One region of the Rhizobium sp. 768_B6_N1_8 genome, then DNA from elsewhere that is predicted to be linked to it. Evidence: riboswitches for the same ligand, from Rfam matches in the RefSeq annotation. Region 1 holds a riboswitch; the other holds the start of a gene.

Evidence for each region. A riboswitch is a leader RNA that binds a small molecule or an ion and turns the genes downstream of it on or off. The one in region 1 is predicted to bind cobalamin.
Region 2: linked by a shared signal. The riboswitch ahead of bluB (5,6-dimethylbenzimidazole synthase) and the one ahead of AB8B33_RS13130 (ABC transporter substrate-binding protein) in region 1 are both predicted to bind cobalamin.

What each region holds. Positions count from the first base shown of each region.
Region 1 covers NZ_JBPWPV010000001.1:2,534,480-2,542,372, reverse strand. Annotated here, with positions in the region: partial or broken gene AB8B33_RS13140 (ABC transporter ATP-binding protein) at 1-263, opposite strand, end outside; gene AB8B33_RS13135 (FecCD family ABC transporter permease) at 260-1,285, opposite strand; gene AB8B33_RS13130 (ABC transporter substrate-binding protein) at 1,297-2,328, opposite strand; cobalamin riboswitch at 2,506-2,775, opposite strand; gene AB8B33_RS13125 (YidB family protein) at 2,913-3,257, shown strand; gene AB8B33_RS13120 (hypothetical protein) at 3,339-3,797, shown strand; gene AB8B33_RS13115 (ATP-dependent Clp protease proteolytic subunit) at 3,828-4,448, opposite strand; gene AB8B33_RS13110 (hypothetical protein) at 4,497-4,865, opposite strand; gene AB8B33_RS13105 (ArsR/SmtB family transcription factor) at 4,862-5,176, opposite strand; gene AB8B33_RS13100 (TetR/AcrR family transcriptional regulator) at 5,230-5,790, opposite strand; gene AB8B33_RS13095 (NmrA family NAD(P)-binding protein) at 5,946-6,827, shown strand; gene AB8B33_RS13090 (hypothetical protein) at 7,070-7,477, shown strand; gene AB8B33_RS13085 (PepSY-associated TM helix domain-containing protein) at 7,566-7,893, shown strand, end outside.
Region 2 covers NZ_JBPWPV010000001.1:1,826,306-1,834,198, reverse strand. Annotated here, with positions in the region: gene AB8B33_RS09310 (DUF1003 domain-containing protein) at 1-63, opposite strand, end outside; gene AB8B33_RS09305 (hypothetical protein) at 62-220, shown strand; gene AB8B33_RS09300 (NAD+ synthase) at 265-1,944, shown strand; gene AB8B33_RS09295 (TolB family protein) at 1,969-2,802, shown strand; gene AB8B33_RS09290 (3-deoxy-7-phosphoheptulonate synthase) at 2,860-3,927, opposite strand; gene AB8B33_RS09285 (DHA2 family efflux MFS transporter permease subunit) at 4,169-5,593, opposite strand; cobalamin riboswitch at 5,736-5,925, shown strand; gene bluB (5,6-dimethylbenzimidazole synthase) at 5,968-6,669, shown strand; gene AB8B33_RS09275 (MFS transporter) at 6,687-7,893, opposite strand, start outside.

The sequences.
Region 1 (7,893 bases):
TGTCGGTCGTCGACTGCTGTTCGACGAAGGCGATGCGGCGGGCAAGGGCAGCGCGTGAGGCCGGAGACATCGTCGTCGCCAAGGCGGATGATGCCGCTTTTGACCTGCCGCAGCCGGCAGATCAGGCGCAGCAGGCTCGATTTGCCGGAGCCGTTCGGCCCGAGCAGGCCGAGCACCTTGCCCCTTTCGACCGATATGCTGATGCCATTGACGATGATGGTATTGCCGGCGGCATAGGTGACCTTGTCGACTGATATGCTCATGCGCTTCTCCGCACGCGATAGAGGATGATGGCGAAGGCCGGTGCGCCGAAGAGCGCGGTGACGACGCCGATAGGCAGGATCTGCTGGGGAATGATGATGCGCGAGACGATGTCGGCGCCGACCATGAAGATCGCTCCGCCAAGCGCAGTCGCCGGCAGCAGGCGGCCATGCGCGGGGCCGACGAGGAAGCGGGCGGCATGGGGAATGACGAGACCGACGAAGCCGATGGAACCGACCATGCTGACCACGCCTGCCGTCATCGCCGCTGTCACGCCGAGCAGGGTGAACTGCACGCGGCGCACGGCGATGCCGAGGGAGGCTGCGGCATCCGTGCCGAAGGCGAAGGCATCGAGCGCGCGCGCATGGGCAAGACAGACGACGAAGCCTGTCAGCGCGATCGGCACGGAGAGATAGACATCCGGCCAGCGCACGCCACTGAGCGACCCTAAGAGCCAGAAGAGTACGCCGCGCGCCTGTTCGGCATTGGCCGAGGTGGTGACGATATAGGAGGTCAGCGCGTTGAAGAGCTGCGAGCCCGCCACGCCGCAGAGAATGATGCGCTCGCTGGTGCCGCCCGCGCCCGCCGCCAGAATGCCGACCAGAAGAAAGGCGATGACGGCGCCGATGAAGGCGCCGCCGGAGAGGCCGAGCACGCCATAGCCGAGGCCTAAGATCATGACGCAGACGGCGCCGGTGGAGGCGCCGGCGGAAATGCCGAGCACATAAGGTTCGGCGAGCGGATTGCGCAGCAGGGCCTGCAGCACCACGCCGCAAAGCGCGAGCGACGCCCCGGCGCTTGCCGCCACCAGCGCGCGGCTGAGGCGGTAATCCCAGACAATGCCCTGGTGGATGCGGCTGAGTTCGAATGCCGTGCCGAACAGGCGGTTGGAAACCGCCTTTGCCGTGGTGGCGAGCGGGATCGATATCTCGCCGATCGATACGGCGAGGCTGACCATCAGGCCGAGCAGGAGGAAGGCGGCGATGGTGAGCGCGGCAAGCGCCCACCATTTCCTCTGTGGCAAGGCAGCCTGGCTCACTGCGCCAGACCGGAGGCGGCGATGCCCTTTGCCAGGATTTCGATGCCGTCGATCGTGCGGATCGTCGGGTTCATCGACTGCGCGTCCATCATGATGAAGCGCTTGTTTTTGACGGCATCGAGCTCCCTTGTGACCGGATCGTTTTCCAGGAAATCCACCTTCACCTTGGGATCGTCGGCGGCATAGCGGCGGCGGTCCATGGTGGCGATGACGATGACGGCGGGATTGGCCTGCGCAATCGTTTCCCAGCCGACGAGGGGCCATTCCTCTTCAGTCGTCACGACGTTCTTTGCGCCGAGCGTCTTCAGGATATAGGCCGGCGCGCTGTTCTTGCCGGCGATGAAGGCATCGCCTTTCACCTCCTTGCTGGAGAACCAGAAGACGACGGGCAGGTTCTTGGCTGCCGCGCCTGAAACGGAGGCAACGGCCGCGGCCTCGCGCTTCTTCAGGTCGGCGATCAGTTTATCGCCCCGGTCCTTCACGTCGAAGATTTCGGAGAGTTCGGCGATTTCCTGATAGATCAGGTCCATCGTGAACAGCTCCTTGCGCACGCCGTCTCCGCCATCGGTGTTGATCTTGGCGACGCAATCGGCCGGCGCGATATAGGTGTTGATGCCGAGGTCTTTGAATTGCTCGCGCTTGCCGACGGAGCCTTGGGCGCCGACATGCCATTCGAATTCGGCAGCCACCAGATCGGGCTCGGCACCGACGACGGATTCGAAGCTCGGGTCGTTGTCGGCCAGGCGTCTGATCTTGCTGTTGGCCTCGGCATATTGCGGCAGGACCGGGCCGACCCAGACGGCGGTGCCGGCGATCTTGTCGGCAAGGCCGAGCGAGAGGAGCACTTCGGTCATGCCCTGGCCGATCGAAACGATCTTGGCCGGTGCCTTCTCGAAGGTGACTTGCTGGCCGCAATTGCTGAGGGTGAGGGGATATTGGGTGGCGGCGAAGGCGGGTGCTGCAAGGTCGGCCAGGCAAAGGCTGGCGAGCCCGAACGCAAGGGAAAAGCCTGGAATAATCTGGCGCATTGGAAACTCTCGATCGGAAGGAAAAGGGCCAGCAGACGCCGGCGCGCGCAGATGCGTGAGCCAAACGTGGAGGAGGGCTAGCGGCGGGTGGTCCAATCGGGACGGATCGCGTGCGGCAAGCGGCAGGAAATAAGGTCAATCATATCTGCTCCTTGTCCAGGCATCCCCGCCTGGCTGATTGGATTGCGATTGACGGCAGGTCTCCTGGCTCGCGGATGTCAGCCGGTCATCTGCCTTCCCGCGCTTGCGCGCAGTGGCACTTGGAGTGACCAGCTCGCCGGTGATGTCCTGGAATGAACGACGAGGCATTCATTCCGGATATAACCGGCAATCCGCTTACAGTTGCGGGGGCAGCCACGGTCTTGGTCCCTTTTGGGTCGTCCGCACCGTGTTCCCTATTAATCCCCTCGAAGTTCTCCTCGGGGAACCGTCTCCCCCGACTTAGGACGTCACCATGGGCAACGTCAAGCAGGGCCAGCGAGAAGTATTGTTTGCGGAGGGAAGGCTGTCGTTTCGCAAATCCGGAATGACAGAAATTTTACCTCATGCTAATGTAGAATCCGCTGATGGGTGGAGGAGCAACCATGAGTATTTTCGACGGTTTAGGCGGTGTTCTCTCTGATGTGCTTGCCGGCAGGCAGGTCGATTACGTCGCGGTTGCAACCAGAATATTCGACAATGCCGGAGGGCTGCAGGGCATCGTTTCCCAGCTCAATTCGGCGGGCCTCGGCGAGCAGGTCTCATCCTGGATCGGCACCGGCCACAATCTTCCCGTATCGGCGGAACAGATCCAGGCGGCCTTGTCGTCCGATCAGCTGCGCGATCTCGCCGCCAAGTTCGGCGTCAATGCCGATGATGTGTCCAAGCTGCTTGCCGAGCATCTGCCGAAAGCCGTCGATGCGGCAACGCCCAATGGAACCGTTTCATAGGCTTCAAAGACTTGGGGTCTCAAAGATTTGGGGCCCCAAAGACGTGCATGCCGTGAACTGCCCCCAACACGAGGATATCCCATGATTGCGAGATTGCTTGTGCCCGCTTCCGCCGGAGCGTTGATTGCCGCCGCCTTCTTCGTTTCTCCGGCCTCCGCGCTGACCATGAAGGAATGCAGCGCCAAATATCAGACGGCCAAGGCCGATGGTTCGGCCAAGGACATGAAGTGGAACGACTTCCGGGCGAAGTTCTGTGGCGCGGATGCGGCCGCCGAAGATGCTGCCGATGACAAGGCAGTGGCCGCAACGACGGACAAGGAGCCCGCAAAGCCGACGGTCAAGGCCCCCAAGGGCGTGACCATGCCGAAGGCGATCGACAAGAAATACGCCAGCGAAACGCCTGCCAAGGGCCGGCTGCATACCTGCGTCGACAGCTATCATGCCAACAAGGATGCCGGCACGCTCAACGATCTGAAATGGATCCAGAAGGGCGGCGGCTATTGGAGCCTTTGCAATACGGCATTGAAGGCCGGTAGCTGAGGTTTAGGCTGGCGAGGGCGGGGCGCATGGCTATTGCGCTCCTACCTCTGCCACATCCTCTCGATCCGTCAGGATGCGGTCGATCAGCCCCCATTCCAGGGCCTCTTCAGCCCTCATGAAGCGGTCCCGATCCATCGCCTGCTCGAACTCTTCATAGGATCGCCCGCAATGCTCGGCATAGAGGCTGGTCATGAGCTGCTTCGTCTTCCTGATTTCCTCGGCATGAATGAGCATATCGGACGCCTGGCCCTGGAAGCCGCCGAGGGGCTGGTGGATGAGGATGCTGGCATTCGGAAGGGCATATCGCTCTCCCGGCTGGCCGGCCATCAGCAGGAAGGAGCCCATCGAGCGGGCCGTTCCCATGCAGAGCGTGTGCACCGGCGCGCGGATGAAACGCATCGTGTCGTACATGGCAAAACCGCTGGTCACGACGCCGCCCGGCGAATTGATGTAGAGGTTGATCGGCTTCTTGGGATTTTCTGCCTCCAGGAACAGAAGCTGGGCGCAGACGAGGGCGGACACGCCGTCGTTGATCTCGCCGTTCAGAAAGATGATCCGCTCACGCAAGAGGCGGGAATAGATGTCGAAAGATCGCTCCCCTCGGGAGGATTGTTCGACGACCATGGGGACGAGTTGCATCGCTTCGCGCATCGGCGAACTCCAATCTTTCAGAATTGATAAGCGGGAAGGCCTGCCGCGTCAGGCGGCGAGCATCATAGTCTGGCTGTTGCTGTTGGCGACCGATCTCGTGAGACGCTCGAAAGTGGCATCAGTCAGCTCGTGGACAATCCGCAGGCTGGTTCCGCCGGATGCATTCGCGGCGATCGTGAAGGTGACGGTGCTTTCGAGATAGGGTGGGGCATCGTCGCGCAATCGGTAGCGGATTTCCTTGCCCGGCGTCTCCGCGAGCGATTGCGGATCGACAAGCGCTTCCTTCGGCAGCCATTTCTCCCGGAATTCCGCAATGCTGATCGCCCGCCAGACCTTTTCCGGCGGCGCATCCAGCTCGTATCTCTGTTCGAAGCCGGTTTGTTGCTTGGTCTGTATCTCGGTCTTCACCTCGTTCATTGGTCCATATCCTTCAGCAAGAGCTTGAGAGCATCGATGCGGGCTGGCCAGTAGGCGCGATATTTCGCCAGCCATTGGGCGATGAGGGTGAGCCCCTCGGGATCGACCTCGTAATTCACGAAACGGCCCTCCCTCTGTTCGCGCACAAGCCGTGCCGAACGCAGCACGGCGAGATGCTGGGACATGGCCGGCTGGCTGATATCCATGCCCTGGCGAAGCGCGCTGGCATTCATGCTGCCGTTCGCCAGCTTCTCGAAGATCGTGCGGCGGGTCGGGTCGGCGAGCGCGCGAAAAATGTCGTGTTCCATCATGACAACACATAAGCATACACTTATGAGATTCGCAAGTGTGTCGTATGGGCAGGTCACTCCGCCCGGTGCAGCTTCTGCCGGGCTACATCCAGAATCTCATCGGCCATCTCTTCATCGGTCACAATACGCGCCAGCGTCAGCGCGCCGACCAGCATGGCGAAGGCGGCCATTCCCTTGCGGCGGCTGGCCTTGGTACCGGCGGGGCCGGAGCTGAAGACGGAGAACATGTCCTCGATCACTTTGGTGGCCGCTTCTCGCGCCTCCGGGCCGGAGCGGGCGAGCTCGCTGCCGAGGGAGGAGATGGGGCAGGAGGGCACGGCCTTGCCGCCGGCCCGGGTGGCTTCGATATAGGCGTTGACGACATCGTCGAAGCTGGCCTCGTCGCGCACTTTGCGCATGCTTCCGGCGACCTGATCTCCAGCCTTTTCCAGCGCTTCGGCGACCAGATGATCCTTGCTTTCGAAGTGGCGGTAGAAGCCGCCCGGCGTCAGGCCGGCAGCGGCCATGATGTCGGCGACGCTTGCTTCAGCAACGCCCGAACGCCTGATCTCGTCGGCTGCGGTGGCGACGATGGTCTGGCGCGTCCTTGCCGCCTCCTCGTTTGATTTTCGCATTTCCGGTCTCCAGCACCTTGACAATTTAGATTGTATCCAACATCTAATTAGATGTCACTCGTAATCTAAATTTCAAGGGCGGGCGATTTGTAACGGGCGAGCCTTGTGGTTCGCTCCGGCGCAATCCTGCGCCCTTTTCACAACTGGAGAAGACCATGTCCAAGACCTATCTCGTGACCGGAGCCACAGGCAAAACCGGCAAGCATACGACCCGCATCCTCCTGGAAAAGGGCCACAAGGTGCGTGCGCTCGTGCATCGGGAAGATGCGCGTTCTCAAGCACTCGCCGAGGCGGGGGCGGAGGTCGTGGTCGGGGACCTCACCGACCACGATGCCGTCATCAGCGCGGTCGCGGGCGTGAATGCCGCCTATCTCTGCTATCCGATCCGCCCGGATCTCATCGATGTGACGGCCTATTTTGCCGATGCCGCACGGCGGGCAAAACTGGAGCTCATAGTCAACATGTCGCAGATTTCGGCGCGCGAGGTGGCGAAAAGCCATGCTGCCCGCAACCATTGGGTCGCCGAGCGCGTACTGGACTGGTCGGGTGTGCCGACCGCCCATATCCGCCCGACCTTCTTCTCCGAATGGCTGACATTCCCCTGGGTGAGCGACGTCATTGCCAATGAGGGCGTGATCGAGCTGCCCTATGGCGAGGGGAGGCATGCGCCTGTTGCTGGCGAGGACCAGGCGCGGCTGATTGCGGCCATGCTGGAAAACCCGGCCGAACACGCCGGCAAGATCTATCCGCTGTTCGGTCCGGTGGAGCTCAGCGAGGCGGAGATCGCCGCAAGGATGAGCGAAGTGCTCGGCCGCAAGATCGGCTACCGGCCGGCGACTGACGAAGCCTATACGGCGCGCCTGAAGAGTTTCGGCCTTGACGATTTCATCATCCAGCACTTCCTGTGCATTGCCGAGGACTGCCGCAACGGCGTCTTTGCGGGGACCAACAACGTCATCGAGCAATTCACGGGAACGCCGCCAATGACGGTGGAGGCTTTCGTCGAGCAAAATCGCGCCGCCTTCGATCGCGCTTAACTCGGGCAACCGGCTGGCCTCAAGGCCCAGATGGAACTGGCGCATCTGACCGACGTGGATGCGTGTAGCGGGATTTCGACGGATGGGGCGACCTTGCTTCCGTCCCATCCGTCACCATTCAATCCGGCTGCCTGAGCCGCTATGATCCGTCGTCCGGTCATGAATGTCGCATTGAGCTTTGCGCGAGATGCCGCTATCACGGATTCGATGCTGAGGTAGGGGCCTCGCGGCGCAGGGGAACGATGCAACATCGTCTGGACAGGATCGAGCAATGGCTGGTGCGCATTCTGTGCGCCATCGCGCTCGTCTTCGTCGGTCTTGCGCATCAGGTTCCAGCAGCTGCCGAAGATGCTCTGAGCCCTGCGGCGCTTGCCCAATATGTGCTGCCCGACGGCACGCTTCCAACGCTCTGCGTCACCGTTGTCGACGACCACGGCAAGGAGCATGGCAAGATTGCGCATCTCAATCCGTGCGAAGCCTGCCGTATCGGCGCTTCCGTCGTGCTGCCGCAGCCTGCCGATATCACCGGTGCGCGCATCGGCTTTACGTTCAAGGTGGAGCTGCCGCGCCGCGTCGAGGCCTTCCATCGCGAGCTCTTTCCGCCGAATACCGGGCCGCGCGCCCCGCCTGCAAATCCGATCCTTGCCTGAACCCGCGTCGTGGCTCTGGCCGTGATGCGTCTTGCAATCATGGCCGGGCCGCATTGACGCCGCCGGCCGAGGATTCGGATCCACTTCCATGTCTATCACCACTGCCACTGAGGCGGCAGAGAACGCCGTACCAGGCGTTTCGCTCTATCGCGCCATCTGGCGCTGGCACTTCTTTGCCGGCCTGCTGGTCATTCCTTTCCTGCTGAACCTTGCCATTACCGGCTCGCTTTATCTCTTCAAGGACGAGATCAGCGATACGGTCTTTGCCTATCGTTATATCGTCGAGCCCGCCGGCGAGGCGCGGTCGCCGCAGAAGATTGCCGATATAGCGGCGGCTGCCGTTCCGGGCTCGGTTGCGAACTCCTACAGGGACCCGGCCGGGCTCGGCCGGTCAGCGATCGTAACCGTGTCTTCGG
Region 2 (7,893 bases), 710 kb from region 1:
GTCACCCAGTTCTTCGGCCGGCTTGCCGAAATGCAGGTGGACGAAATTCGGAAGATTATACATGGCATTGTCCCGGGAGTGGATCGAATTGGCGCGCAGTATTCCGCCGTCGCCGCAAATTGCAATGCGTATCGGCGTCGCGCAAGACAAACAGAGGGATAGGCAGAGCGATGGGGTCACCCTTCATCAAATTTTCGCCGCAGATCGCTACGGCTTTTGAAGCGGCTTATTGCGGTGCACGAAGGGGCGGATTAAATGAATGACATGACACAGGAAAACGCTCTCTCCCAGACCTTCAACATCGCCATCGCCCAACTGAACCCCACGGTGGGCGATGTCGCCGGAAACCTTGCCAAGGTGCGTGAGGCGCGCGCCGATGCGGCGCGGCAGGGCGCGCATCTCTTGATGATGACCGAGCTTTTCATCTCCGGTTACCCACCGGAAGATCTGGTTCTGAAGCCGGCCTTCATCCGCGCTTGCTGGACGGCGGTCGAAAGCCTTGCGGCCGATACCGCCGATGGCGGACCGGGCATCGTCATTGGATTTCCACGCCAGGACGAGACGGGCCGCTACAATTCCATCGCCGTGCTCGACGGCGGCAAGGTGATTGCCGTGCGCGACAAGATCGATCTGCCGAATTACGGCGAGTTCGATGAGAAGCGCGTCTTCGACCAGGGCGCGATGCCTGGACCCGTGAATTTCCGCGGCGTGCGCATCGGCATTCCGATCTGCGAAGATATCTGGGGCGATCTCGGTGTATCCGAGACGCTCGCCGAAAGCGGCGCGGAAATCCTGCTCGTGCCGAATGGCTCGCCCTATTATCGCGGCAAGGTCGATATCCGCCATCAGGTGGTGCTGAAGCAGGTGATCGAGACCGGCCTGCCGATGGTCTATGCCGCCCAGCTCGGCGGCCAGGACGAGCTCGTCTTCGACGGCGCAAGCTTTGCCTTCAATGCCGACAAGTCGCTCGCCTTCCAGCTCAGCCAGTTCGAGACGGCCCTTGCGGTGACGACCTGGAAGCGGACAGAAAACGGCTGGCACTGCTCGGAAGGGCCGATGGCGCGCATACCCGAGAGCGAGGAGGCCGATTACCGCGCCTGCCTGCTCGGTTTCCGCGACTATGTGAACAAGAACGGCTTCAAGAATGTCGTGCTCGGCCTCTCGGGCGGCATCGATTCGGCGATCTGCGCGGCAATCGCCGTCGATGCGCTCGGCGAGGAACGGGTGCGCACGGTCATGCTGCCGTATCGCTATACGTCCGAAGACTCGCTGAAGGATGCGGCCGATTGCGCCAAGGCGCTCGGTTGCCGCTACGATATCGTGCCGATCGAGGGACCAGTGACGGGCTTTTCCTCGGCGCTGTCGAGCCTCTTCGAGGGCACGAACAGCGGTATCACCGAGGAGAACCTGCAGAGCCGTGCACGCGGCACCATCCTGATGGCGATCTCCAACAAGTTCGGCTCGATGGTGGTCACGACAGGCAACAAGTCGGAAATGTCGGTCGGTTATGCGACGCTCTACGGCGACATGAACGGCGGCTTCAACCCGATCAAGGACCTTTACAAGATGCAGGTCTATGCGCTGGCACGCTGGCGCAACGAGAATGTGCCGCCGGATGCGCTCGGCCCCTCGGGCGTGGTCATTCCGGAAAACATCATCGACAAGGCGCCGTCGGCCGAGCTTCGCCCCGACCAGAAGGATCAGGATTCGCTGCCGCCTTATCCTGTTCTGGACGACATCCTCGAATGCCTTGTCGAGCGGGAGATGGCGGTCGAGGAGATCGTGGCGCGCGGCCATGATGTCGAGACGGTCCACCGCATCGAGCATCTGCTCTATCTCGCCGAATACAAGCGCCGCCAGTCGGCGCCGGGCGTGAAGATCACCAAGAAGAATTTCGGCCGCGACCGGCGCTACCCGATCACCAACCGGTTCCGGGATCGATAGAAAACTCATCTGGGAGAGGACGAGATGCGCAGCTCTGTCGAAATCTACAACGTCAGGAGAGGCGAAAGCCGCGTCGTCTGGCAGACCGAGGCGCTGGTGGAGGCGCCGAATTTCTCACGCGACGGCGCCTATCTGCTGATCAATGGCAACGGGCTGCTCTACCGCCTGCGGCTCGACGGCAGCGATCTCGTGGAGAAGGTCGATACCGGCTTTGCTGTCCATTGCAACAATGACCACGGCATTTCACCTGATGGCGAAGAGATCGTCATTTCCGACAAGACCGAGTTCGGCAAGTCGGCGATCTACATCCTGCCGATCGAGGGCGGCAAGCCGCGGCTGATCACCAAGAACCTGCCGTCCTACTGGCATGGCTGGTCACCTGATGGGCGCGAGCTTGCCTATTGCGGCATCCGCAACGACGTCTTCGATATCTACACGATCTCGGTCAAAGGCGGCGAGGAGAAACGGCTGACGCATGGAGAAGGCCGCAATGATGGGCCTGACTGGTCGGCCGACGGGCAGTGGATCTATTTCAACTCCAGCCGCACCGGCCTGATGCAGATCTGGCGCATCCACCCCGATGGCACAGGTCTCCAGCAGGTGACATCAGACAATTACGGCAACTGGTTCGCCCATCCGTCGCCCAACAATGACAAGGTGCTGATCCTCTCCTACGACCCCGATATCTTCGACCATCCGCGCGATCTTAGTGTCAGGCTCAGGATGATGGACATGGACGGCGGCAACCTGACGGAGCTGTTCGAGCTCTTCGGCGGGCAGGGCACGATCAACGTGCCGAACTGGTCGCCGGATGGCGAGGAATTCGCTTATGTGCGGTATTTTCCGGCCAAGGCCTGATCATCATCATTGAAGATGACGCGGCGGGGCTTGCCCCGCCGCGACTGATGCGGCCACTCAGGCTGCGACGGCTGCCTTGCGGCGGTCGCGGACGGCCTTGGCCAGATCCTCGAGCACCTCGACGGACGTATCCCAGCCGATGCAGCCATCGGTGATGGACTGGCCGTAGACGAGCGGCTTGCCGGGAACGAGATCCTGGCGGCCGGCGACGAGGTTGCTCTCGATCATCATGCCCTTGATGTGGTGGTTGCCGGCAAGAATCTGGCCGGCGACGTCATGGACGACCTTCGGCTGGTTCATCGGATCCTTGTTGCTGTTCGCGTGGCTGGCATCGATCAGCATGCGCGGGTCGACGCCGAGCTTGACGGCTTCGACGATGACAGCCTGCACGTCAGCTGCCTCATAGTTCGGCCGTTTGCCGCCACGCAGGATGATGTGGCAGTCCTCGTTGCCGCGCGTCGAGGCAATCGCTGCCTGTCCGTCCTTGGTCACAGCCGGGAAATGGTGCGGCTGGGAGGCGGCCATGATCGCATCGAGTGCGATGCGCGCGCTACCATCCGTGCCATTCTTGAAGCCAATCGGGCAGGAGAGACCCGAGGCGAGCTGGCGGTGGATCTGACTTTCGGTCGTGCGCGCGCCGATGGCGCCGTAGCTGACGAGATCGGCAATATATTGCGGCGTGATCGTATCGAGGAATTCGCAACCGGCCGGCAGGCCCATGGCGTTGATGTCGAGCAGCAGGCGCCGCGCGAGGCGCAGGCCTTCCTCGATGCGGTAGCTGCCGTCAAGATGCGGATCGTTCATCAGGCCCTTCCAGCCGACGGTGGTGCGGGGCTTTTCGAAATAGACGCGCATGACGATTTCGAGATCGCCAGACAAGCGTCGTCGCTGCTCGACGAGACGGGATGCGTATTCGCGGGCGGCTGCCGGATCGTGGATCGAGCAGGGGCCGATGATGACGAGCTGCCGGTCGTCCTGACCGGTCAGGATATTGTGGATCGTGTCGCGCGTGCTGGTTACTGTCTTGGTAACGGAGGCGTCACGCGGGATTTCCGAAAGGATATCGGCAGGCTTGGTCAGCGGGGTGATCTCGACGATGCGCAGATCATCAATAGTGTCAGTCACGGTATGCTCTCCTGTTTGGTCATACCGTGGCGGAACAAAAAAGCCGCCAGGTTGACTAGCGGCTGTTCGGGTTGTCGTCGCGTTAGTTTCGGTTACGCACAGACCCGCATCCGCTGGAAGTAGCGGTACGAATAAAATCGCGATGCGTAAACGGACGAAATCGACATGCGGCTTATGTAGCCATGCCGATCGGAATTGTCACGTAGAATCTGTGAGGAAAAACGACAGATCCGTGAAGTTTTCAGCGGCTCTCCGCTATTGCCTGTCCCTGGGCCTCTTCCGGTTCTGCCGTCTCGGCATGTCTGTTCTTGTGGCGGCGTGTCGTCAGCTCCTCGCCGGCATTGGCAGGCAGGCGCAGGAAAGTGATGCAGGCAAGTGCTGATATCGCCGCCACGATGAAGAAGGCGATATGAAAATCCGAGACCAAAAGCTTGCCGCCGTGGAAGCTCGAGGAGATTTCCAGGATCGTGCCGGCGACGGCAACACCCATGGCCATGGAGATGCGCTGCGCCACCGCATTGATGGCGGTCGCCTGACTGCTGTCGGCCTCGTCCACATCGCCGAAGGCCATGGCGTTGACCCCGGAAAAGGCCATGGAGCGCAGGAGGCCGCCGACAAGAAGATAGCCCATGATGACATACATCGGCGTTTCGGCAGTGAAGAAGCCGTTCACGCCGAGGAAGATCGCCGCGAGGAAGGTCGTCAGCGCAATGACGTTGCGGAAGCCGAAGGCGTTATACGTGCGGGTGGCTGCAAATTTCGAGCCCATGGAGCCAAGAGCGCTGATGAACGTTATCGAGCCTGACTGCAGCGGCGTCAGGCCGAAGCCGAGTTGCAGCATCAGCGGCATGAGGAAGGGCAGCGCGCCGAGCCCCATGCGGAAATTCGAGGCGCCGAGGATTGCCGCCCGGAACATCGGGTAACGAAACATCTTGGGATCGAGCAGCGGATGCGGGGTGCGCCTGGCATGCACGAGATAGAGAATGCCGGAGAGGACGCCGACGGCCACAGTGACATAGCCGTAGATGACGGGAACGGCGGGCAGGCTGATGACCGAGAGCCCGAAGACGAAACCGGCAAAGCCGATGCCCGACAGGAAGAAGCCCGGAAAATCCATCGGCTTCGGGCTGCGCGGCTCGACGGCCGGCAGGAAACGGGTGACGAGGACGATGCCGATAATGCCTATCGGCACATTGATCCAGAAGATCCAGTGCCAGCTGAGATAGGTCGTCAGGAAGCCGCCGATCGGCGGCCCCATGATCGGGCCGATCAGCGCGGGAATGGTCAGCCATGCCATGGCATTCACCAACTGGTGACGTGGCGTGCCGCGCACCAGGAGCAATCGCCCGACCGGCGTCATCATCGAGCCGCCGGCACCCTGGATGAGGCGGGAAATGACGAAGGCGGCGATAGAATTGGAGAATGCGCAGGCGACCGAGCCAACCATGAAAACGAAGATCGCTAGGCGGAAGATGTTTCGTGCACCGAAGCGATCCGACATCCAGCCGCTGATCGGAATGAAGATTGCGAGCGCCACGAGGTAGCTCGTTACCGCAAGTTTCAGCGCGATCGGCGAAGTGCCTATATCGGCAGCAATCGCCGGCAGGCTGGTGGCGATCACGGTCGAATCCATCTGTTCCATGAACAGGGCGACTGCAAGGATCATTGGTGTTAGGCGGGACACGGGCAACCGGAAGGCAATGAGAGGGGATTCGGCGCCAGCGGCGTCGGGTCTCGTTCTAGGCCAGCATTTTCAGCCTGTCCACGAAATGAATGTCGCATGCAGCTTGCCGCCATGCCGTTTCCGCGCCATAGATCACCCGTCAGGTGCCCGCTTTCACAAGCGGGAGAATCGGGAATCCGGTGCAAGACCGGAACGTGCCCAACGCTGTAAGGCCGACGCTTGCCGCATAGAATGCCACTGGCCGCAAGGCCGGGAAGGCGGCGGCCAAGCGGATGACGCCAAGTCAGAAGACCGGCCTGGCAAGATAGACCCAACCCGCGCGGACGGCGGGCGGTTGCGTTGTTGGGGATTTGACGATGCGACCCATTGATGATGCCGTTTGCCCGGCATCCAGCTTTTCTGCGGCCGAACGCGAGGCCGTCTATCACGCGATCATGACGCGGCGTGACGTGCGCAGCCAGTTCCTGCCCGATCCCTTGCCGGATGATCTGGTGACGCGTCTTTTGACCGCCGCGCATCACGCGCCCTCGGTCGGCTTCATGCAGCCGTGGAATTTCATTCTGGTGAAGAGCGTCGAGGTGAGGGCGCGGGTACGCGATGCCTTCCTCAAGGCGAATGAGGAAGCGACCCGCATGTTCGACGGCGAGCGGCAGGAGCAATACCGTTCGCTGAAGCTCGAAGGCATTGTCCAGGCGCCGCTCGGCATCTGCGTGACCTGCGATCCAACCCGCAGCGGCAGCGTGGTGCTGGGGCGCACACATAATCCGCGCATGGACAGCTATTCCACCGTCTGCGCCATCCAGAACCTGTGGCTTGCGGCACGAGCCGAAGGGGTGGGCATCGGCTGGGTCAGCATTTTTCGCGAGGGTGACCTGAAGGAGATCCTCGGCATTCCCAATCATATCGAGGTGGTAGCCTGGCTCTGCGCCGGCTTCGTCGACCGGCTCTATGATAAGCCGGAACTGGCGGTCAAAGGCTGGCGGCAGCGGATGGCGCTGGAAGAGCTGGTTTTCCATGACGGCTGGGGGCAGGTGGAAAGCGAGGCCGCGCCGGTCTGAGCCGGCGCGGGTGTGCATCATGCTGCCGGCTGGGTGCCGCAATCCCTGGCACAGGCCGGTGTCTTCCAATGGGCGAAGACGAGGAAGCTTGCGGCGGCGAGAAGCCAGACGCCGATCGCGCCATAGAGCATGACGCCGCCGAAGCCTGCGACGAGCGCATCATGCGCCGTCCCGGCCGGAATGTCTGGCAGGGAGGCGATGTTGCCGGCGGAGATCCGTTCGGCGAGCAGGCGCAGGTCGCCGGCATCCGTCGAGGTTGGCAAGGTGCTCTTGAGGTGGGAGAGCACGCCGCTGAACAGGATGAAGCCCATGACGGCGATGTTGATGGCGAGCGAGATCATCCGGGCGCTCATGTCGATGCCGGAAGCCATGCCGGCGCGATCGCTGGAGACAGCGCCTGTCGTCGTATTGGTGACCGGAGTGTTGGTGAAGCCAAGCCCGATGCCGGCAAGCAGCGCGCCGGGCAGCATCGTCAGCCAGCTTGGCGCGGCGGCGGCACTGCCTGATTTCATCAGCAGGAAGCCGAGCCCGATGGTGAAAAGGCCGCCGGGAATGATGATGCCCGGCCGATAGCGCAGCATGAGCCGTTCGGCGAGCGGCGGTACGACGAGCGTCGGCAGCGTATAGGCAAGCAGCGCCAGACCCGCGGCCACACTGCCATAACCGAGACCGGCTTCATACCAGATCGGCAGATAGATCATGAAGGGCCAGAAGCTGATATTCATGGCAGCCGAGCCGATGATGGCGCCCGAGAAGGCGCGGATGCCGAAGACCGAGGCATCGAACATCGGTCGCGGGTTCAGCCTCTCGGCGAAGATGAAGGCGATGAGGCTTGCCGCGGAAAGTCCGATAGTGGCAAGCGCGGCAGGGCTGGCAAAGCCGAGAGCCGGACCCTGGGTGATGAAGAAAGCGAGGCAGAAGACCGCCAGCGAAAGGGTGGCGATGCCGGCGATATCGAGCCGTCCTGCAGCGGGGTCACGCGATTCCTCAACGCCCGTTACGGCAAGGGCCACCGTCATGGCTGCCAGCACGGCATGGATGAGGAAGACCCATTGCCAGCCGGCGGCTGCTACGATCGCAACGCCTATGATCGGGCCAAAGCCGAGGCCGATCCCGAAGATGATGCCCCACCAGCCGAAGGCCATGCTGCGGGCTCTGCCCTCCGGGAATTGATGGGAGAGGACGGCCACCTGGCAGATCAGCATCACGCCGCCGCTCATACCC